Regions from separate parts of the Shewanella sp. W3-18-1 genome, predicted to be linked through region 3. Evidence: predicted binding sites of a transcription regulator. Region 3 holds the regulator's gene; each other region holds the start of a gene.
The links. Region 3 encodes LexA, which represses DNA repair genes until DNA is damaged. Its sites were predicted from a motif close to TACTGTATNNNNATACAGTA; they were not measured.

Region 1 (7,975 bases), 170 kb from region 3:
GATCCTTAGCGGCGTCATGGCTGTGGGCTGCATCAAACATGCTCAAGTCTCCAATGCCATTGGGATAAGCAGCCTGAAATATTTTGCGCCGTTGCTAGGGCGTGGATAAATGCACCATAGGTCAGCGGATTTAAAGCTGTTGCCTTAGAAATGTGGCTCACCGTGAGCTTGGTCGAAGCGGGTGTATCGAAGGGCGCGAGTTGTAGGCCTAGGGCCAAAGGTAATTCAAATTCTTGGGTAAACTCATCGTACACAGGAGGCACTGGATCATCACCGAAAACCAATAGCAATGGTTCTGGCGATTGATGTAATTGGGCGAAGGCTTCGACCATAGCTTGGGACAGGGTTTCTGTGCCCGCCGCAACTGAGGTTGAAGGCGCGGTATTGGCCGCTACTATGCCAAAAATGCCGCTGGCGGTGTTGTGCACCGACTGACTAAAACCTAAGGGCGATAAGGGCTGTTTAGCGATAATATCTTCGAGCAGGCCAATGGTGCGCTGTAACTCTCCATGGCGCGAGGCAAAAATAGAGCGACAATTATGTGTTACGCTGCAACGAAAACTGACCTCTAACATCATTTTAGTTAATCGACTAAAACGGCGGCGTTGCATGGAAGGAATGTGTGTCAGGGGTGGGGAAGTGGTGTCCAGTTCTGATGTAGTGCTTGTGCCTGAGGTCTGCTCAGCCGAGTTTTTGCGCCAACATTGCCAGCTATCATTAAGGGGATATTGAGGAGCCCATGCGCCCCAAGAGAGAATGCTGAATGTTAGTTGCACTACTTTGCCTCGACACTAGTTTAAAGCTGTCTTAGTTATCCCTAACTAAGTTAAAAACATTAATAAATTTAATTAATATTGGGCTACCTACGCGTTGGATAAATCGCGCCAAATACTCCCTCAGTTGTGTCGTGCATTCTACACTAAGTCTTTAGTTTTAATGAAGCCATTTGCATTATGCTGGTTAACAAAATGCAACCAAATCGGAAATTTCAACTCATTGGTAACATATTATTCATGAGGTAGGGTAATAAGAAACAAAGTGGTATTACATATTGATATAGTGAGTTTTAGATTACAAAAGGCGCACTGGGCGCCTTTTGTTGAGTGGGTTTAAGGTTATTGTGCTAATTGATTTTCAAGTTTACGTAACGCAACTTTGAGCTTACGGGTGTTTTCTGGACCCATGCGGATTAACAATTTTTGTGCACTGGGTAGTGCTTCTAAATTAGGGTCAACAAATTGATAGTTAACGCTAATTGAACTCAATTCAATGGGATCTTCAACGATAGGTGCCGCGAGTAAAACTTTAATTGCTTGTTGCATTCGGTCATTAAACTTCGCATTACTATAACCCAACTCACTAAAAGCTTCTTCCAACAGCGGCGTTAGTTGCTTATAGGTGCGGATTAGGCTCTGCTCATCCATCTTAGTAATTGAGTCAACATAAGCGTCGTATCTATGATAACTATCTGGATTCAAATAGACTTTATTCGTGATCTCAGACACTGTAAACAGTTTTTCTGGCCCTTTAATTGGGCTTACCTTACGGGTTAATTCACCTTGAGCCAGGTTATCTACAAACACAACGAATTGACGAATAATGTCTTGCTGCACTAATGAAGATGCAAGCAGATTATTATTAATGATGGCGAGTGCTTTTTGTTGTACAAAAGTATCACTTTCAGCCAAGGCGGGTACGGGTTCAACGACGACCTCAGGCTCAGTCGTTACGGATGACTCTGTGCTGTTGGTGTTTGTTTCAGTGGTTGTTGGTGTTGTTTCTGTGGTTTCTTCTGGCTCCGTAGCACTTTCCAGTGTCATAGGTTCAGATGATGGTGTTTCAGGTAATACAATGGGCGCGTTAGGGATGCGTTTGGGTGAGTCTGAATCACCGCTGTAGTAATAATATCCTCCGGCAGAAAGTAGCACGACGAGCACTATCGCAAAAAGAGCAAAGCGATTGCTGCTAGAAGAAGTCTCTTGAGGGTTTATTCTATCGTCTTGATTAACTTGCATTTTACATCCTTAGCTTGAGTTTCAAGGTAACGTGGTGAATACATGCAGCTAACATTAAAGTGCAATAACGGACTTATTCGAGGGCCGCAGGTTTATTGTGCAAGTTTCCATGCGCTTGTCTATAGCACCTAGCTGAACATACATGATTTATTTTACTATGAAGCGATTCGCTTCCTATCTAATTAAGCCTGCACATAGTGCTGTCTGTGCCCGAGCCAACGTAAAATAATTGCATCGACCTTTTCAGGTGCCTGCGTCATTACATGATTTGCCAGTTTCTGAATGTGTGGGATCAAAGCTTGATCGCGCACCAGATCGGCAATTTTGAGCTCGGCGAGCCCCGTCTGTTTAGTGCCAAGCACTTCACCCGGGCCACGAATTTCTAAATCTTTCTGCGCTATGATGAAACCATCATTGCTTTGTCTGAGGACACTCAGTCGTTGGGTGGCGGTATGGCTCAACGGCGCCTTGTAGAGTAACACACAATGGCTTGCGATGGCGCCTCGACCGACTCGTCCGCGCAGTTGATGCAGTTGTGCTAGACCTAAACGTTCAGGGTTTTCGATGATCATTAGGCTAGCATTGGGCACGTCGACGCCGACTTCAATCACGGTTGTCGCTACCAGTAGATGAATCATGCCTGCCTTAAAGTCGGCCATGATTTGCTGTTTCTCGGCACTTTTTAATCTGCCATGCACTAGGCCGATATTGAGATCTGGCAGTGCGAGACGCAGTTCTTCGGCCGTGTCTTCGGCGGCTTGGCATTCGAGCACTTCAGACTCTTCAATCAGAGTACACACCCAGTAGGCTTGACGTTGGTCGGTGATGACGGCGTTGCGCACCCGTTCAAGCACTTCGTTACGGCGGGAATCGGCAATTGCCACTGTGGTGACGGGTGTACGCCCCGGTGGCAGTTCATCGATAATGGAGGTGTCGAGATCTGCATAGGCCGTCATCGCCAATGTGCGTGGAATGGGGGTTGCAGTCATGATTAACTGATGTGGATGAAAGCCTTGGCTCATGCCTTTTTCCCGCAGACCTAAGCGTTGGTGTACGCCGAATCTGTGCTGCTCATCGATAATAATTAACGCGAGTTTGTTAAAGACCACATGCTGCTGGAAGATGGCATGGGTGCCAATCACCATATGGGCTGCGCCAGATTCAATATCCGCAAGGGATTGGGTTCTGGCCTTGCCTTTCAGTTTCCCTGCAAGCCAACCGACTTTAAGCCCGAGTGGCTCAAACCAAGCGGCAAAGTTAGTCGCATGTTGCTCTGCTAATAATTCGGTTGGCGCCATCATGGCAACTTGATAACCGTTTTCAATCGCTTGCAATGCCGCCATCGCCGCGACTAAGGTTTTGCCTGAGCCAACATCCCCTTGCACTAAGCGCATCATAGGGTGTGGTTTTTCTAAATCTTTGCCTATATCAGCCACGACTCTTTGCTGGGCGCCAGTCGGCTTAAAGGGCAGAGCTGCGAGGAAGGGATTGAGCAACTGCCCCGTGGCCTGCATGGTGACGGCAGCGTCTAAATTACTGCGCTGCCGTAGGCGCAACATGCTGAGATTATGGGCGAGTAATTCTTCCTGCACGAGTCGTTGCTGGGCAGGGTGTTGACCTAGCTCTAAATCGAACTGAGAGATCCCCGCAGGAGGGCGATGTAACGTCTGCAGTGCTTGTTTAAGGCTGATGTTGTTAGGTTGCAATTGCGGTGGCAGCAGCTCAGTTAAGCCACCCTCTTTCAGCAATACTAAGGCTTGCTCCGTCAGCTTTAGCCAACTCGCCTGTTTTAAGCCTTCAGTTGTGGGATAAATCGGCGTTAGGGTATCACTCAGGTGAACATCTTCACCGGGATACACCACTTTATATTCTGGATGCACTATCTCAGCTTGATGACTACCACGGCGCACTTCACCATAGGCGCGGATCATCAAACCATTTTGCATGGCATTACGCTGAGCAACGGAAAAGTTAAAGAAGCGCAGGCTTAAGCTGCCCGTATCGTCGCGCACATTGCAGACCAGCATGCGCTTGCGGCCTTGGATGATTTGTGTCGATTGGATTTCTGCTTCTATCGTGCCGTAACTACCAGGGCTGAGGGCGGCAATCGGATAGATTTGGGTTCTGTCTTCGTAGCGCAGGGGTAAGTGAAACAGCAGATCTTGTACTGTTGTGATGCCGAGCTTTGCGAGTTTCTCCGCGACCTTTTTGGCGACGCCTTTGAGGTCGGTGATCGGAACAAGATCCAATTGCTGCAAGTCGTTAGCACTCAATCACTGTGAATTTATACATATATTAACAGAGAATAAGCGTAAGGCAATCTTAGGACGTAACGCGATAAAAGTGCAGGAGGGTAAAGGTTGTGCTCTTTTAAATTGGCTGCCTAACCGCTTTGTTTTGTATCGATACATAAAAATACAGATATTTTGAGTTTTCATCTGTTACACATAAAATTAGTCTTGGTTAGATAAGTTTTATTTATCATTTCTCATACGAGGTGCAGGATGTATTTCCAAGTCGTGGTTCTTGCTTTATTAGCATTATTACCGATGGTTAATCCGCCTACTACGGCCACTCTACTTTTGGGGCTGAGTAAGGGGATGTCTCGCGAACATGTTCGGCATCAGGTTAACTTGGCTGCTATCTACCTATTTTGCACTCTTTGTGTTTGCTTTTTTATTGGCTCTTCAATCTTAGAGCTATTTGGTATTTCAATCCCTGGTTTGCGATTAGCGGGTGGGCTGATTATCGGCTTTATTGGTTTTAGAATGCTATTTCCTACGCCAGCACAGGCTAATAATGTCGATATTAATGAAAGTATTGCTTTTGTGCCGCTGACGATGCCAAGTATGTGTGGGCCTGGCACTATGGCGTTGGTGATTAGTGGTGCAGCCCAAATTGCTGAGCTGCCCGATGAATACAGCCGTTTTACGATTTATAGCGCTATGGTGACGGCTTTTGCTTTGATGAGCCTGATCAGTTGGGGCGTACTTAAGCTGGCAGATCCCGTTTGTAAAATCCTCGGTGCTACGGGTATTGATGCTATGACGCGGATTATGGGGTTTCTATTGGTGTGTATGGGAATGCAATTTTGTATTAACGGCATAAAAGAAGTGGCACAGGATCCGGTTTTCCATACGCCACTAATCCAAAAGACAGCACTTGAAATGGGAGATAGCCCTACGTCATTAATTTCTCCCCAGCCACTTGCTATTTGAGATCTGCTATAGCAGCCGCTTTACTCTCCTGAGTGATGGAGTTTCTCTTATTCGAAAGCTCCGATCACGGGGAGAGCCATTAGCTCAACTTTGCTTACACTAGTTCAGGTTATTGACTATTTTTTGTCAGATCTAAGCACCAGCTCGACTCGGCGATTCAAACGCTGCCCCGTGTCGTTAGCATTACTCGCGACTGGGCTGTATTCACCGTTGCCATGGGCTGTTAATTGGACGGATGGAATGTTAAACGTTTCATTCAGTTGTTTAATCACGGCAGCAGCACGGCGTTCTGACAGGCTTTGATTGTAACTCCGCTCGCCCTTATCATCGGTATGACCGACCACATAAAAACTCAGAGCAGGATTTTGCTTAAGATAAGTTGCTAGCACCTCTAATACTGGCTTGGACTCGGGCAGCATGCGCTCACTGTCGTAATCGAACAGCAAGCCCTCCAACGTCGCCTTACCTGTTTGCGAGATAGCATCGGTTAACGCATCGAGATTAATCGCCACCCGATCATCCTTCAGTGCCGAGAGTTCCATTACTCTAACAGTAGTGTCAGTCGGTGTACCATTGGAATATCCCTGTGAATAGATATCGAAATATACATCGCCCTGCGGATGGCTGAGTTGAAACAGCTGGTACTCTTGCCCCTCATCATCTTGATCATCTTTAAATAAGCCCATGGCTTTTATCAGGCTGTCATCGTCACCACAGGCGGTACCTTTACAATGGAATATTCGTTCTGCGGCCAGTTTTTGTGCCGCTGCGGCATAATTGCTGTTGATTTCAAATAGAGAATAGCTCTCTGGCATGCGATAACTGATTTGGGTGAGCTTGGCAGCTAGTGGCTTGGTTTGGTAATCGCTTCCGGTCATTCCCACAATCACAGGCACCTGCGTAAAATTGATTTGTTTGTAGTGAGCGATATAACTGCCGGGCATGCGACCCAGCAAAGGATGATCAGCCGATCCTTGTGCATCCTCACTGCGTTTGTCTTTAATCTCAATCTCCTTTGGCGCCTGTTGCAAAAAGCTGTTGTTTGCCTGAATCAGATCAAGCGGCTCTGGGATTACCTCAAGAATATCGACCTGTATGTAGGTGTACCTGCCCTCACGATTAACGGCATAGATGCTGCTGTAAACATCACCACTTGTACCTTTCATTTTTGCTGCCACGTAAGCACTGTGATAGTCGGCATTCACTTCTCTAAGTGGCTTTAGTTGACTCTGCATTGCTTGGCCATCTCCGCAGGATGCAGCCTTGCAATTAAATAAAACCTCAGCATTGAGCTTTTTCATCTGAGCCAAATAATTATTGATAACATGCTCAGGGCTATAACTTTCAGGTAGTTCAACGCTTTGCCGAGTCAACTGTCCAGAGACAGTCAAAAGAGTCAACTTATTGTCATTTACTGCGGTGATAATATCAAAGGGCGTAAAGTGGATGCGTTTTTCTTCAGGAGATTTAGCATCCGAGAAAGGAATGAACAACTGTTCTGCATTGGCACCAAAGGCAGTGGTGGTTAATAGTACAGCACTCAATAATGTATTTTGTCCCATAAAAAATCCTTTTCAGTGGGGAGGTTTTACTTTAGCTTATTAATTAGGCGAAGGATCGTACAATAAAAAAATTGAAATGTCATACTCAGAGTTTGTTTAACTAGAGTAATGTTTTTCCCGAGTGATATATATGGATATATGAGAATGTACGTATGAATATGAATATACGAAATGGTATTCGTCTGGAGGGAGAAGGTTTTGACTTGTTACCAGAGTTGAAAAAAATTTATTTTACGAATGGATTGTGTTTACGAAAGGCACTATCAAACAATGAACAACAATATATTAATCGAGTTATTTTTGTCGACTGGACACAAAAAACATCTCCCGCATTGGTATTGCGACATGAAAAATCAACAGTTTATGTCGCTGTCGTCAATCATCACGATACTCAAATAGAAATTACATTGCTAAGAGCTGGATTTCATGGGCAAGTTGTCAGAAATAGTTCTTTAGTCTCACATTTATCAGCAATAGATTGCCAAAGCATTGAATGTTTCACTTAACACAGTGAAAATGCATCTTCAAAATATCTATCGCAAAAACAATCTAAAGGGACGAATTCAACTAATGTCGTCATACTAAATAATTACTTTTTTAGAGTTTATAGCTTAATTTATTTTTATCTTTCTGAGTGATTTAATCATCGTTACATTGTTTTAGTAATAACCATGGAATTCTTTTTATGATTCAAGGAGTGAAACTATGTTTAAGCGTAAAATTATTAAACCGCTTCGAAGACGAGTATTCGTTAATAACAACGGCACATGGGGCAAAGGCTATCAGGTGATGGCCTTATCCTTTTTTTGGCTAATCCACACAATAACTTCTTTAAACGAAGCGCTGTAAAGATGTCATTTCGCTCATTTCCTTTTAGCATGAATCTTTTACTTTGAGTCTCGTTGCTCAGCGTCGCCTCTATTTCCATCGCTGAGGAAAAATCCGGCTATGACTTGCTATTGGAAATGGCCATTCCTAAGCCCCATGAGGTTGATCTGGCTCGTAAAGGCGTCGCAGAGGCCAGTAAAAGGCTTGGGAACGCCCATGTCCATATGTTGCGTTGGAAGCTGAAGATGGTTCTGCCGAAGGTTACCAGCTTTACTATCGTTGTCAGCGATGGAATAACTGTAAAGAGGTCGGAGGCTCCGCCAGTGTGTTTACCGAAGCTTTTTTCAGAAAC
Region 2 (7,975 bases), 1.6 Mb from region 3:
CAATGCTTTCTTGCATCATATGGTGCGTAATATCGTCGGTTCATTGTTAGAAATCGGTCTAGGTAATCAGCCACTGACTTGGATGGGTGATTTGCTCGCGTTAAAAGATAGAAACCAAGCCGCAGCAACGGCTAAACCTCATGGACTCTATCTAGTTGATGTGACTTATCCAGAACAATATCAATTGCCTAAGCTCGCGCTTGGGCCATTATTTATGTTGGATTAATGTCGTTGGGATAATTAGACCAATATCTGAATATGATTATCGAGCGTGATTAAAGGAAGGAAATAACAGATGCTAACAGCCCCCGCGTCAAATGCAGCACTGGAACAGTGGTTGGATTATTTGTTGTCCATTCATCCAAGTGAAATCGATATGGGGTTAACCCGTGTCGCTAAGGTCGCGCAAATTCTCAATCTTTTGGATTTAGGTCAAACCAAAATAGTGACAGTGGCGGGAACGAACGGTAAAGGCACCACTTGTGCCATGCTCGAAAATATTCTGCGTTTATCTGGCTTAACCGTCGGTGTATATAGCTCGCCGCACATGCTGAAGTACAATGAACGAGTGCGAATCAATGGTAGCGATGCCAGTGATGGTGCTTTTGTTGCGGCATTTGAGCAAATTGAAGCCGCGCGCGGCGATATTTCTCTGACCTTTTTTGAGTACGCTACGCTTGCAGGCTTGATACTCTTTAAAGCCGCTCAGCTTGACGTGGTTATCTTAGAAGTCGGTTTAGGTGGGCGGTTAGATGCCACCAATATTATCGATGCCGATATCAGTGTGGTCACGTCAGTCGACTTAGATCATGAAAGTTATTTAGGTAATACCCGTGAGCTTGTGGGCCGTGAAAAGGCAGGTATTTTCCGCTGTGGTAAACCTGCGATTGTGGGGGAGCCTAACTTGCCACACACAGTTAATGAAGTCGCCAATGAGGTGGGCGCAATCTTATATCGCGTTGGCAACGAGTTCAGTTATCAAGTCCATGGCAAGCTGTGGGATTTTAAAGGCCAAGTACTCAAACTGCACGATTTAGCGTTACCTGCTTTGCCATTACCTAATGCGGCGACTGTATTGGCTGTGATTGAACAGGGGTGGCCGAATATCGCGCCTGCTGTTATTGCAGAGGGGATTAACTCGGCTCGCTTAACGGGTCGACTGGAACGGGTGAATGAGCAACCGTTAGTGCTACTCGATGTGGCTCATAATCCCCATGCGGCGCGGTTTTTGGTACAACAGTTAGCATCAATGGTTGTGGGTAAGCGCGTCTTTGCCCTTTGCGGTATGTTGAAGGATAAAGATATCGCGGGTGTATTACCTGTGGTTGATCCTTTAGTGGATACTTGGTATTTAGTCAGCTTGCATGGTGAACGTGGTGCGAGTGCAAGCCAATTACGTAAAACCTTAGCCGCAGAGGCTAATGCGTTTGAATTTGAGGGAATAGATGCCGCTTGGTCGGCATTAAAAGCGCAAATTAGCCCTGATGATGTGGTAATTGTGTTTGGCTCCTTTTACACTGTGGCAGGATTTAAATCTCTATTTAAGCAGGATGTCAGTTTTGTCTAGCCAGTTTCATAATCGTTTAGTCGGCACTGTGGTGCTGGTCGCCCTCGGGGTGATATTTTTACCGGATATTTTGGACGGCAAAAAAGAGCGTCAAGAAGAGCAGTTTGCAGAAATCCCTTTGCGTCCCCCTCTCGTTGAGCAGCGGAAAAATGCCGATGATATGTTTGAGGTGCTATCGACCAAGGAGGTCGTGGCACTTGAAGGGGAAGACGCTGTTGGTACTCATTCAAGCAGTGACGAAGCTTTGTTAGCGCAAGCGGTTAAAACAGAACCAGCAACATCTGTTCCTGCTAAGGAGGTCGTTAAACAAGACACGTCTAAACCGGAAAATAAGCCTGAGCCAACGAAATCCGAGCCTAAGAAAGAGCCTGCTAAATCGGCTGTGGCTAAGTCTGAACCCGTGAAAAAGCCTGAGGTCAAATCGACCACAGTTGCAAAGACAGAAAAGCCTAAAGCTGAAACGGCAAAAACCACTAAAGATGATGGTATTAAAGTCGTGAGCCGCGACTCGATTAAACCAGGGCTAACCTTACAATTGGGCGCTTTTAGCAATGCAGCTAACGTCAAAGCATTGGTTGCACAGCTACGTAAAAATGGTTTTAAAGCGTACACTATTCCAGACACTCCAAGGGATGGCGTATTAACCAAAGTCTTTGTTGGTCCCGATGTCTCTGAAGCCAAATTGAAGAAAATGTTAGAAGATATTGAAAGCCTTACTGGCTTAAAAGGGCGGATTGTCCCTTTTAATCCTCTGGAATCTTAATGGCGATAACCCCCTTGAGACTGAAAATAATTTATTTACCCTCTAGGGGTGAGAATCATTTCAGTCTCTGGTAGAATCGCGCCGTCTTAAAGCCCATGTCGGAAAGCCATCTCAATGGTTTGGATTGATTACGCTATCATATTCGTCATCGGATTATCGACTCTTATCAGTCTGATCCGTGGATTTGCCAAAGAAGCCATGTCCTTAGTGGTATGGTTTGCGGCTTTCTTTGTTGCCAGCCAGTTTTATCAAGATCTTGCCGTTCATTTAACCCAAATGAACGATGAAATGCTGCGTAATGGTGTATCCATTGCCATCCTCTTTATTACCACCTTGATACTCGGCGCCTTAGTCAATTACATCCTTGGGCAACTAGTTGTTAAAACAGGATTATCTGGCACTGACAGACTCTTAGGTCTGTGTTTCGGTGCCATTAGAGGTGCGCTTATTGTTAGCGCCTTGTTGTTTTTTATGGATGCTTTCACAGGTTCTCCCAACGCCCAATGGTGGAAGGATTCTGTGCTAGTGCCCGAATTTGGCGTTGTTATTCAATGGTTTTTTAACTATTTGGAAAACACCTCCAGCTTTGTACCCAAAATATAAAAAAGACAATAAATTTATCCTAATTGATGAATATAAACCTAAGTCAAAATGTCTATTCAACGTCATTTTTCTTTTTGCTTATATTTCAACATGAAAGGACATAGAACATCTTACAATGAGGAAGCTTACCCATGTGTGGTATCGTCGGAATAGTTGGCCAATCATCGGTTAATCAGACCATTTATGATGCACTGACCGTGCTTCAGCACAGAGGTCAGGATGCGGCAGGTATTGTGACCGTTGATCGTGGTGCTTTCAGACTACGTAAAGCCAACGGTCTGGTAAAAGATGTATTTGAAGTCAAGCATATGCAGCGCTTACAGGGCAATGCAGGGATTGGCCATGTACGTTATCCAACTGCGGGCAGTTCAAGCGCATCAGAAGCGCAGCCTTTCTATGTTAACTCGCCATTTGGGATTTCATTAGCCCACAACGGTAACTTAACCAACACAGTCGAATTAGCCGAAGGGCTGATTAAAAAACGTCGTCATGTGAATACCACCTCAGATTCTGAAGTGTTATTAAATCTCTTGGCTGATGAGCTGCAAAAAACCACGAGTTTGACTCTGACGTCGGAAGAAGTGTTCGATGCGGTCGCAAATGTGCACCAGCAAGCCCGTGGTGCCTACGCTGTGGTTGCCATGATTATTGGTCAAGGCTTAGTCGCGTTTCGTGATCCATTTGGTATTCGTCCTTTGGTGTTAGGTAAGCACGAAACTGCTACTGGCACTGAATACATGGTCGCTTCAGAAAGTGTGGCACTCGATGCCGTTGGCTTTGAAGTGATGCGTGATGTCGCGCCGGGTGAAGCGATTTATGTGTCAATTGACGGCCAGCTGTATACCCGTCAATGCGCGGCAGAACCGAGCTATGCGCCTTGTATCTTCGAATTCGTTTATTTTGCCCGTCCAGATTCGACTATCGACAAAGTGTCTGTGTATGCAAGTCGCGTCAACATGGGCGCTAAGCTTGGCGAGAAGATTAAGAAGGAATGGTACGATCACGATATCGATGTGGTGATCCCTATTCCTGAAACCTCCTGCGATATCGCGCTGGAAATTGCCCGTTGCATGGACTTACCGTACCGCCAAGGTTTTGTGAAAAACCGTTATATTGGCCGTACCTTCATTATGCCTGGTCAACAGGAACGTAAGAAATCAGTGCGCCGTAAACTCAATGCAATCAACACTGAGTTTAAAGGTAAAAATGTACTGTTAGTGGATGACTCTATCGTTCGCGGGACGACCTCTGAGCAGATCATCGAAATGGCTCGTGAAGCGGGTGCTAAGAAAGTGTATTTTGCTTCTGCTGCGCCAGAGATTCGTTTCCCGAACGTGTATGGTATCGACATGCCGACCTCGAATGAGCTGATCGCCCATGGACGTGATGCCGATGAAATCGCTAAACTGATTGGTGCAGATGGTATTATTTTCCAAAATCTGTCTGATCTAGTTGAAGCGGTGAGAATGGAAAACCCTGAGATTAAACGCTTCGAGACCTCAGTATTCGATGGTCACTATATTACCAATGACGTTGATCAAGCGTATTTAGATCACTTAACGCAACTGCGTAACGATGATGCAAAAGCGGATCGTAATAAAGATATTGGTACTAACTTAGAGTTGCATAACGTCTGTCACCCTTAACGGCAAGTGTTAGGCAGATCATGGGCCAGTGATGATATCACTGGCTTTTTTTATGGTTCTTTAAGCATATTGATTATACCAATCGTATTAAAAACCAGTGATTTATCCCCAGATCCAAAGCAACATCCAAACGCTAAATAGACTGCTTAAGCTATGGCGAGTCACTTGGTGGCGTAGTAATAGTGATAGACTCACCGCAATAGGAATTAATAGAATAACCCACCCAATCAGTGGTATATCAATTAAGCTAAGCTGTCCTAGCCATGAACTCGTAAGTAAACTAATAGCAAGTAGTAATAGGGTATGAAATATAAGTAACTGATTAAATCTTAGGACTAATGCTGTTTTTTCTGCATGTATGTTGTGGATTAATTTTTTTGCTAATGGGTTCATAAATCCTCCTTGTCAATGTGCTCACTCTACACTTTGTTGAGAATAATTCTCAATTGAATTTACAATTTAATAATTGCTTTCCTGTCAGGCTTGCTGTGATTTGCACTTAGAAGGACTTTGAGCTAGATTGTACTGTAATTATATCCAGTGTTTGGTGTTTGTATGATCCTCTATATCGCAGAAAAACCTAGCCTAGGGCGGGCCATTGCCGATGTATTGCCTAAACCCCATAAAAAAGGCGATGGATTTATCGAAGCCGCTAATGGCGATTGCGTGTCTTGGTGTGTCGGTCACTTGCTCGAACAAGCAGAACCTGATGCCTATAATCCTGAATTTAAAGCATGGAAATTTGAGCACTTACCGATAGTGCCAGACAAGTGGCAACTGACACCTAAGGCAGCAACCCGCAGTCAACTCACTGTGCTTAAACGATTAGTTAAACAAGCGAGTATGCTGGTTAATGCGGGCGATCCCGACCGTGAAGGGCAGTTACTCGTGGATGAAGTGATTGCCTATCTTGGTGTGACGGGGGACAAGCTACATCAAACCCAGCGTTTACTGATCAGTGACTTAAACCCACAAGCTGTAAAACGGGCTCTAACGCAGCTACGCAGTAATCGCGAATTTATCCCATTATCTACCTCTGCTTTAGCCCGTAGCCGTGCCGATTGGCTCTATGGTATGAATATGACGCGTGCGTACACCATCCAAGGTAAAAAGGTCGGTTATCAAGGCGTGTTATCAGTCGGCCGAGTACAAACGCCATTGCTTGGGCTAGTGGTGCGCCGTGATAAAGAAATTGCTAATTTTCAGTCTAAGCCTTTTTATGAAGTACTGGCACATTTGGCAACGGACAAGCAAGAAACCTTCAGCGCCAAGTGGCAACCGAGTGAAGCTTGTCAGCCTTATATGGATGAAGAAGGACGAGTGTTAGCGAGAGGGTTAGCGCAAAATGTGGTGAGTCGCATCAGCGATAAACCCGCCTTAGTCACTCAATTAGTGGCTAAGGATAAGAAACAGCATCCGCCTTTACCTTACAGTTTATCAGCGTTGCAGATTGATGCGGCTAAACGGTTTGGTATGAGTGCTAAGGATGTGCTCGATACCTGCCAAAGTTTGTATGAACGTCATAAACTCATTACTTACCCACGCTCCGACAGTCGTTATTTACCCGTTGAGCAACATAATCTTGCGCCTTCGGTACTTAAGGCGATAAGTGACGGTGCTGCTGAGTTATTGCAAGGTGCTGATGCACCCGATCCCCGTCTTAAATCTAAAGCATGGGATGATAAAAAAGTGGACGCCCACCACGCAATCGTTCCAACAGAGAAGACGGCTAACTTATCTAGCTTGAGTCAGCGTGAGAGGCAGTTATATCTTCATATTGCCCGCCAGTACTTAGCCCAGTTTTATCCGGCTTATTGTTACAGTGAAACCACAGTGCAAGTGACAATCGAGGGTGGCTTATTTAATACCAAGGCGCGTCAGGATAAATCCCTCGGCTGGAAGCAACTCTTTGCCCGCCAAGAGCCAAATGGCAGTAAGGCGAGTGGCAACAAGTCGACGGAAGAAAGCGCAGGTAAGGATGATGAGGAGCATGACGAGTTTATTGGCCAATTACCGCCTTTGAAATTGGGGCAAGCTTTGCATTGTACTCGAGGCGAATTGCTTGAAAAAAATACTCAGCCACCAAAGGCCTTTACCGATGCGACCTTACTCAGTGCGATGACGGGCATTAGTCGTTATGTCACTGACCCTGAGATCCGTAAAATTCTTAAAGAAACCGATGGATTAGGTACTGAGGCCACCCGTGCAGGTATTATCGAATTGCTATTCAAACGCGGTTTTTTACAACGCCTAGGTAAATCTATTGTCTCGACAGACGTGGGGAAAGGATTGATTAACAGCTTGCCTTTGAGCGCCACTACGCCGGATATGACGGCGCTTTGGGAAGCGAGCTTGAACGGCATTTGTCATAAAGAAACCTCCTATCAAGGATTTATGCAGCCGTTGCTCGGCACCTTATCCACACTTATCCAAAATGCGGGAGCACAGTTGCCAACTGCACTTAATGGATTAAAAGGGCAAGGTTATCGTAAAACGGCAAGTCATAAATCCGGTTATCGTAAGTCGTATTCTAAAAAATCAAGTTCAGCGAAAGGCATAGGTACAACAAAAAACGATGTTTCCAACAAATATGGTTCCCAAAAGACCAGTTCCAAAAGTTCGGTAACTCGATCAACCAGTCGTTCAGCTTCTAATAGCCGTAAATCTACAGCAGCAGTGTAATGACACACTTGTTGCATACATGTCGTTATTGTCTTTTGATGTAATAACGACATTTAATTTATCTAACGGTATTTAACAACCGATAATCACGATATTTCGAGATTGCCTGATCCGTATCTAAAAAACACCTTGATTTTCAGCTTTCCCTACCTATGGCACATAACCTGCTTAGTATTGATTGGAGAAAATAATATATTAAATAAATCATGTGATTATATGTGATTTTGCTGAATTTTAAGGTAGATAAAATGAAAAAGACATTGCTCGCTTTGATTATTCCAAGCTTATTGTTAACGGGAACATCTCAAGCCGTTGAACTGTATAATGACCAAACTAATAGCGTTAACATGATCGGTTGGTTAGGATTTACCGCATTAAATGATGGTCATGAAACTTCTGTTATAGATAATTTTTCTCGTGTTGGTTTTCGTTTCGACCGTCAAGAGAAAAATGGCTGGAGCTCCTTTGCCCATACGGAATGGGGTATCAATATGGTGACCAGCGATGACGGCCTTATATACACGCAAGGCCAAGGTGGTGGTCAGTTATCGGCATCCAAAAATTCAGATTTTCTATTCAATCGACTGGGTTATGTTGGGATGTCCCATGAGAAATGGGGAAAGATCAGTTTTGGTAAGCAATGGGGGGCTTACTATGATGTTGCTTACACAACTGATGTGCTCAATGCTTTCACAGGTTGGTCTGTGGGGGCTT
Region 3 (7,975 bases):
CAGTTAAAGACCTTCACTCCTGTCGGCACGGCAATCAGCATAGTGCAGTACATAAAAAACAGTTCTGCAAACACGGGCATACCCGTTGTAAACATATGGTGTGCCCACACAAGGAAAGACAAAATGGCAATACTGGCTGTTGCATACACCATAGAGGCATAACCAAAGAGTTTTTTACGACTGAAAGCCGGAACTATGGCCGAGATGATGCCAAAAGAAGGCAAAATCATGATGTAAACTTCTGGATGGCCGAAGAACCAAAAGATATGTTGAAACATCACAGGATCGCCGCCGCCTGCCGCCTCGAAGAAACTGGTTCCAAAAAATTTATCGGTGAGCACCATAGTCACTACACCTGCGAGTACAGGCATGACTGCTATTAGCAAAAATGCCGTAATTAGCCAAGTCCATACAAATAGCGGCAGTTTCATCCATGTCATGCCTGGCGCACGTAAGTTCACTATGGTCACAATCACATTAATTGCGCCCATGATCGAACTTATTCCCATGATATGGATAGAAAACACGAAGAGAGCAGTGCTGTCAGGGCTATAAGTTGTTGAGAGCGGTGCATAGAAAGTCCAACCAAAGTTTGGGCCTCCTCCTTCCATAAATAATGAACCGAGTAAAATAGCGAAGGCGAAAGGAAGGATCCAAAAACTCCAGTTATTCATCCTAGGTAACGCCATATCTGGCGCGCCAATCATCATAGGAATTAACCAATTGGCCAATCCTGTGAACGCGGGCATAACGGCTCCAAAGACCATGATCAGCCCATGAACAGTGGTCATTTGATTGAAAAAATTTGGCTCAACTAGCTGTAATCCGGGTTGAAATAATTCAGCTCGGATCACCATTGCCATGGCGCCACCCGTTAAAAACATAATGAAACTAAACCATAAATAAAGGGTGCCAATATCCTTATGGTTGGTGGTTAGCAACCAGCGCATAATGCCCTTCGGTGCCCCATGATGGTGGTCATCATGGACTGCGGTGTGTTCTTGAGTCATAGTGCTCATCCTAATCCCCTACTGTCCATGTTTAACGATATCGGCGGCTTGAACTGTATCGCCTGTATTATTACCCCAAGCATTTCGCTCATAAGTAATGACCGCGGCGAGTTGTTGTGGGCTGAGTTGTTTGTCAAATGCCTGCATCGCCGTTCCCGTTTTGCCGTGCATCACAATCTCGATATGGTTGGCAATTGGCCCCGTTACAATGTTGCTATTAACTAACGATGGAAAAGCAGGCGGAATACCTAAGCCATTTACTTGATGGCAGGCTGCACAACTTGAGATATAGATGGCTTCTCCTTCCGTCATTAGCGCGTCATGGGTCAGTGTTGGCAGGCTAGCGGGATCGATGCTAGCACCTTGGACTGTTGGCTCTGTAGGCAACGCGGCGACTTGCTGTGTTTGTGTTGTCGATGTCTTAGGCTGGCGATCACCATTCATATAGTCGTTCACATCTTTGGCTTGAACAGCATCCCCCATATTATTTCCCCACGCATTTCGCTCATAGGTTGTCACTGCGGCAATTTCTTGGGCAGTTAATTGGTTAGCAAAAGCCTGCATTGCCGTACCAGCTTTACCATGGATGATAATTTCAAGGTGGGGAGTAAGAGGGCCTGTTGCGATAGGACTACCTTTCAAACCTGGAAATACACCTTTTAATCCTTCTCCATTAGGTTGGTGGCATGCTGCGCATCGAGCCATATAGACTTGCTCACCTTGGGTCATTAAGTCTGCTTGGCTAAGGGTTTGTGATAGGGCGGCTTGAGCTGTAGCGGCAGCGGTTTGTGCTGCTTGTTTTTGCTCGGTAATCCAAGCATCAAATTCTGCTTCTGGTAAGGCTTTTACGACTATGGGCATAAAGCCGTGATCTTTACCGCAAAGTTCAGCACACTGGCCGCGATAAATGCCTGGTTTATCGATACGTGTCCATGCTTCATTAATAAAACCAGGATTCGCATCTTTTTTCACCGCAAAGGCTGGAACCCACCATGAATGAATGACATCTTCTGATGTCATTAGGAAGCGGATTTTGCGATTTATTGGAACAACAAGCGGTTTATCGACTTCAAGGAGATAGTGCTCGCCCTTAGGTTCTGAACCATCAATTTGTGTTCTAGGTGTCGAGAGTATGCTGTAAAAATCAATATCTTGATCGAAGTAGCTGTAATGCCATTTCCACTGAGAACCAGTGACTTTGATGGTGATATCAGCATTGCTCGTATCTTCCATTGCGATTAAGGTTTTGGTTGCAGGTATGGCCATTAGGATCAGGATAATAAATGGCAATATGGTCCAAGCAATTTCAACTTTGGTACTTTCATGGAAATGGGCGGCAACTGCGCCTTTGGATTTTCTGTGGTTTATCATGGCATAAATCATTACGCCAAAAACCACGAGGCCAATAGCACAGCAGATATACAAGATAGTCATATGCAAGTGATAAACCTTGCCACTTATCTCGGTTACACCAGTGGTCATATTGAACCGCGAATCCGCTGCGTTCAACGGTGGTGCGAATAACACCACGAGTAAACAATACAACAATTGCTTCACAAGACTTCTCCTCTGCTAATTGCAAATTGCAACTACAAAGAAGAGTCACACAGTAAGTCTCAACTCTATGCAAACTCTTCAGTTCCCAAAAAAGCGTTTTTGACTTCAATGTGCGTTGATGGCTTACTTTTGTACTGTTACTGCTGTTAATTCGCCACGCTGGCACATACTACTGAAAAAATCTGTCATTTTAATTATTGATGGAAAATTGGCTGGGATAACAGCTCGGTTTTTACCATCGCCAGAGATATAGAGTCACCAGCTTAATCAACCATACTTGCTGTTTAAATATTGATCAAGATCACTTATTTTTCTAATTGTCTGAAAAATTGCTAAAAAAAAGCCTCACATTCATATGTGAGGCGGCTTTCACGGCTAAAAAATCTTTTGTAAAACTAATGAACAGGGCTAAAAAAAGTGGCTTGCTTAAAGTGTGTATGTTGCTCAAGGCGGACCTTATCCTGTAAGTGGTTATTTACTTCCTCTAATACAATACCCATCGCTCTGGCACTTTTTGCCACAATTTGTAAGCGTCGATTATCACGGGCATCGAGTGAGGTCGTCCAAGTAATGACTGCACTGGACGTACCACTTGTTAAGGCTTTCTCCATCGCCCATAGGGTTTCTACCTCATCTTTTGCATGAACGAGTAATATACGATCCATGCGCACACCTGCTGATGTGAGTAACTGTTTATAGCCAATACTTGGTGGATTGATGAGTACAACCCAACGCCCCTGTTGACTGAGTTGTGCGAGCTGCGTACTGAGCTGGATTAACTCAGTACGGCCTTGAGTCTGTGTAGGCACACAGCTGATCGGTGCATACTGCCAGTTTGCATCAGGCTCTCGAATGTTGTCGAGCCACAACCCCGGATGACGTGGGGCATTGCCTAATAGGTTACTCATAGCCAATCTCCATTACGGATCACACCAACAGCGAGTCCTTCAATTGTTAAACTTTGACAACTTAAATCCACTTTAATTGGTGAGTAGTCTTCATTTTCTGCGTATAGATAGACTAAGTTGCCTTTTTTTTCGAAGCGTTTAACCGTGACATCATCGTCGACTCTTGCAACAACTACTTGACCATTTCTCGCTTGTTGTACTTTATGCACCGCTAACAAATCACCTTCAAGAATGCCGATGTTTTTCATGCTGTCACCTTTTACTCGCAGTAAAAAATCGGCGGTAGGGTGGAACATACTTGGGTCAACTTGATAGTACTGTTCAACATGTTCTTGAGCCAAGATTGGCTCACCAGCGGCTACTTGGCCTATAAGTGGCAGGCCATATTCAACCACGACCTCTTCCTCTGCTGGGAGACGGATACCCCGAGAGGTACCTGGCATGATTTCGATACAGCCTTTTTTGGCGAGAGCTTTGAGGTGCTCCTCAGCAGCATTAGCACTTTTAAAGCCTAAACGAGTGGCAATTTCTGCTCGGGTGGGTGGCATTCCTGTATCGGCAATATTACGTTTAATTAGCTCTAAAATTTCAGCTTGGCGTGGCGTTAAGGGTCTCATGGCTGTTCCTGTTTTTCTATACAGTTACTGTTAGTATATACAGTATTGTTTGTAGTGCAAGTATTAACCATTTTTAGATCGTAAAGTGTTTTAAATCGGCAAATCTCAGCCTGATCTATTGGTTGAGTTTTTATGGAAGATAAGGCGTTTTATATTTTCTTATTTAATTTTAAGTGTTTAATTTTTTAAGAGTATTTATTTTATCCCGATGGGATGCATATATTGTTTTATAGGCTTATAAAACGCCTGATGTTAGGGCGATTTAGGGATATATAGGAGAGAATTAGCGAATACTCCCCAGAGTCTGGTATTCTATTGGGCTAGTAAACGTACTTAATTGCATAAGAATAATGCCTAAACAAGACTCTCTTTGGTTGAAATCATTACGTTGGATCCAAAAACACTTAGTCCACACTATTGTGGTGCCTCAGGATCCTTTTGCCGATCTGAATCTGGATACCTCCAGACCACTTGCTTATGTCATGAAAACAGAATCGCTGAGTGACATTGCGGCACTAAGTGAAGTCACCGAAAAATTAGGCTTGCCAAGCCCCTACGAACCTTTAGTTGTTAACGGTGTTGTTGCGCCACGGGTTGTTTGCCTTCAAGGACGTAAACCTTTGTTTGGTGAACGTGCGGGTAACGAGCCATTCCTTGAGTGTTTTATGCGTCTCTTGGCTGTTCATAAGGAGCGCCCGGAGCTTGATATTCAGTTAGTGCCAGTGAGTCTTTATTGGGGACGTACTCCAGGTAAAGAAGACGATACGATGAAAGCGGCTGTGTTGGAGCGTGAAAATCCAACTTGGCTACGTAAGTGCTTCATGATTTTGTTTCTAGGCCGTCATAATTTTGTACAGTTTTCGAATGCAGTTTCACTGCGTTATATGGCAGATGAACACGGTACTGATATGGGGATAGCCCATAAATTAGCGCGTGTGGCACGGGTGCATTTTCGCCGCCAACGTAAGGTGATGACGGGTCCTTTACTGCCAAATCGTCAGGCATTATTTGATTCGTTGCTCAAATCGGAGTCATTACGTAAGGCGATTCAAGAAGAGGCTGTGAGCAAAAAGATTTCTGAAACTCAATCTCGTGAAACTGCAATTGAGTATCTTGATGAAATAGCAGCAAATTATTCAGATAGTTTAGTGCGCATTGCCGAGCGTTTTTTAACCTGGTTATGGAATAAGCTCTACAGTGGCATCAATATTAAAGGTGCCGAACATATTCGTCAGTTACACCATGATGGTCACGAAATTGTCTATGTGCCTTGTCATCGAAGTCATATGGATTATCTATTGCTATCCTACATTTTGTATTACCAAGGTATGGTGCCGCCGCATATTGCAGCAGGGATAAACCTTAACTTTTGGCCCGCGGGACCATTGTTCCGCCGTGGTGGCGCGTTCTTTATCCGTCGTAGTTTTAATGGTAATAAGCTTTATACCGCAGTCTTTCGTGAATATTTAGATCAACTGTTTGCCAAGGGCTATTCGGTGGAGTATTTCTCTGAGGGCGGTCGGTCTCGTACGGGGCGTTTGTTAGCGCCCAAAACGGGCATGATAGCAATGACAATGAACAGCGTGCTGCGCGGAATTGAGCGCCCAGTTACTTTGGTTCCCGTATATTTAGGTTATGACCATGTGATGGAAGTCGCCACGTATCACAAAGAGTTAAGTGGCAAGAAAAAACAAAAAGAATCCGTTTGGCAAGTTTTTGGAGCTATTCGCAAGTTAGGTAATTTTGGTCAAGGTTATGTGAACTTTGGAGAGCCGATTACCCTGCAAACCTTTTTAAACGAAATGGCACCTAACTGGCGCGCAGAGCTTGCCGATGATCCTGAACAAAAGCCAACTTGGTTAACTCCAGCGGTTAACGTGTTAGCAAATCGGGTGATGACACGTATTAATGATGCGGCAGCGGCCAGTTCCGTCACGCTCACCAGTTTAGCTTTATTGGCTTCTGAGCAAAATGCGCTTGAGCGTTGTTTGTTAGAACGTCAGTTAGATTTGTACCTCACGCTGCTGAAGCGGGTGCCTTATACCTCTTTTACTTCTGTCGCGGAAGGTGATGGTAAGCATCTTGTTCAGCAGGGTATTGATTTAAATAAGTTTTCAGTATCCAGTGATCCTTTAGGTGAGATAGTGTCTATCGATGCTAATCAGGCCATTTCGATGACCTATTATCGCAATAATATTATCCACTTATTTATTATTCCTTCTCTTATTGCGAGTTGTTTGACCCATAATGAGCAAAGTCAGCGACAGCAAATTGTGGCAATCGTGAATGACTTTTATCCGTTGCTAAAGGCTGAGCTGTTTATGGGAATTAAGGATATACCTTCCTATGTCAATCAAGTGCTGGATCTCTTTATTGAGCAAGGCTTAATAACTGAGTCAGATAACTTATCAGTTGTAACGGAACATTCCAGTCAGTTGGTATTGCTCTCAGGATCGGTCAGTGAGACATTGCAACGCTATGCCATCATTTTTAATTTGCTAGCACATCGTCCTAAGATGGAACGTTCAGAACTCGAGTCTGAAAGCCATTTACTTGCTCAGCGTTTAGGGGCATTGCATGGCATTACAGCACCAGAGTTTTACGATAAAAAACTCTACGGCACTTTGAGTGTTAAGTTAAAAGAGTTAGGTTATCTTTCTGATAAAGATGATAAATCTGATGTTAAGCGTATTCGAGATCAAGCCAATAGCCTATTGAGAGCCTCAGTGAGACAGACGATAGTTGCGAGTGTCACTGCGGAGCATATTAGTTAATGACAAATCATATGAATGCGGTTAAGCATAAAACCGCAGGTAAGTCTTTGCTCGGTGGCGCCATGATTATTGCTGGGACGACCGTAGGGGCGGGCATGTTTTCCTTACCTGTGGTGGGTTCTGGCATGTGGTTTGGGTATTCCATTGTCATGCTGCTAGGTATTTGGTTTTGCATGTTGATGTCGGGCTTATTACTGCTTGAAACCAACTTACACTTTGAACCTGGTGCGAGTTTCGATACGTTAACAAAACAAACCTTAGGCCAGTTTTGGCGCATAGTGAATGGCGTGTCAATCGCCTTTGTGCTCTACATTTTAACCTATGCCTATATCAGCGGTGGTGGCTCGATTGTAAATCACAGCTTGCAGGGTATGGGGATTGAATTACCTCAAAGTGTGGCAGGGTTAGTATTTGCCATAGTGCTAGCGAGTATTGTGCTGATCAGCACCAAAGCTGTGGATCGTATTACAACGATAATGCTGGGCGGTATGATCATCACTTTCTTTCTTGCTATCGGTAATTTACTGATAGAGATTGACGTCACTAAGCTGCTTGAGCCCGATGGTACCACAAGATTTGCACCTTATTTGTGGGCAGCGTTGCCCTTTGGCCTTGCTAGCTTTGGCTATCATGGCAATGTGCCTAGTTTAGTGAAGTATTACGGTAAAGATTCCGCCACTATTATCAAAGCTATCTTTGTCGGTACTTTTATCGCGCTTATCATTTATGCCTGTTGGTTAGTCGCCACTATGGGCAATATTCCCCGCAGCCAGTTTAGCGATATTATCGCCCAAGGCGGCAATATGGGTGTGTTGGTTGGTGCTTTGTCTAAGGTGATGGCAAGTAGCTGGTTAAACAGTATGTTAACCCTGTTTGCAAACTTAGCGGTGGCCTCGTCGTTCCTCGGTGTAACTTTGGGTTTGTTTGATTATCTTGCAGACTTATTTGGTTTTGATGACTCCCGTAATGGAAGGATAAAAACGGCTGCTGTTACTTTTGTTCCTCCGACGGTCTTTGGGCTGTTATTTCCTGATGGTTTTTTGATTGCTATTGGTTTTGCGGCATTGGCGGCAACGGTTTGGGCTGTGATTGTGCCTGCGCTGATGGCT

Region 1: recG (ATP-dependent DNA helicase RecG) is a predicted target of LexA. The motif match lies at 4,290-4,309, and genes of this name have one in related genera.
Region 2: SPUTW3181_RS08215 (DNA topoisomerase III) is a predicted target of LexA. The motif match lies at 5,103-5,122, and genes of this name have one in related genera.

What each region holds. Positions count from the first base shown of each region.
Region 1 covers NC_008750.1:326,633-334,607, forward strand. Annotated here, with positions in the region: gene SPUTW3181_RS01570 (lysophospholipid acyltransferase family protein) at 1-40, opposite strand, end outside; gene SPUTW3181_RS01575 (beta-ketoacyl synthase chain length factor) at 33-776, opposite strand; gene SPUTW3181_RS01580 (DUF3014 domain-containing protein) at 1,116-2,015, opposite strand; gene recG (ATP-dependent DNA helicase RecG) at 2,198-4,273, opposite strand; gene SPUTW3181_RS01590 (MarC family NAAT transporter) at 4,520-5,233, shown strand; gene SPUTW3181_RS01595 (OmpA family protein) at 5,350-6,795, opposite strand; gene SPUTW3181_RS21410 (hypothetical protein) at 6,948-7,301, shown strand; gene SPUTW3181_RS22305 (hypothetical protein) at 7,312-7,380, shown strand; gene SPUTW3181_RS01600 (hypothetical protein) at 7,856-7,975, shown strand, end outside.
Region 2 covers NC_008750.1:1,787,690-1,795,664, forward strand. Annotated here, with positions in the region: gene truA (tRNA pseudouridine(38-40) synthase TruA) at 1-226, shown strand, start outside; gene folC (bifunctional tetrahydrofolate synthase/dihydrofolate synthase) at 296-1,567, shown strand; gene dedD (cell division protein DedD) at 1,560-2,330, shown strand; gene SPUTW3181_RS08200 (CvpA family protein) at 2,445-2,933, shown strand; gene purF (amidophosphoribosyltransferase) at 3,065-4,579, shown strand; gene SPUTW3181_RS08210 (hypothetical protein) at 4,682-4,972, opposite strand; gene SPUTW3181_RS08215 (DNA topoisomerase III) at 5,135-7,261, shown strand; gene SPUTW3181_RS08220 (porin) at 7,510-7,975, shown strand, end outside.
Region 3 covers NC_008750.1:158,783-166,757, forward strand. Annotated here, with positions in the region: gene ctaD (cytochrome c oxidase subunit I) at 1-1,019, opposite strand, end outside; gene coxB (cytochrome c oxidase subunit II) at 1,029-2,567, opposite strand; gene SPUTW3181_RS00700 (cell division inhibitor SulA) at 2,963-3,475, opposite strand; gene lexA (transcriptional repressor LexA) at 3,472-4,092, opposite strand; gene plsB (glycerol-3-phosphate 1-O-acyltransferase PlsB) at 4,443-6,866, shown strand; gene mtr (tryptophan permease) at 6,866-7,975, shown strand, end outside.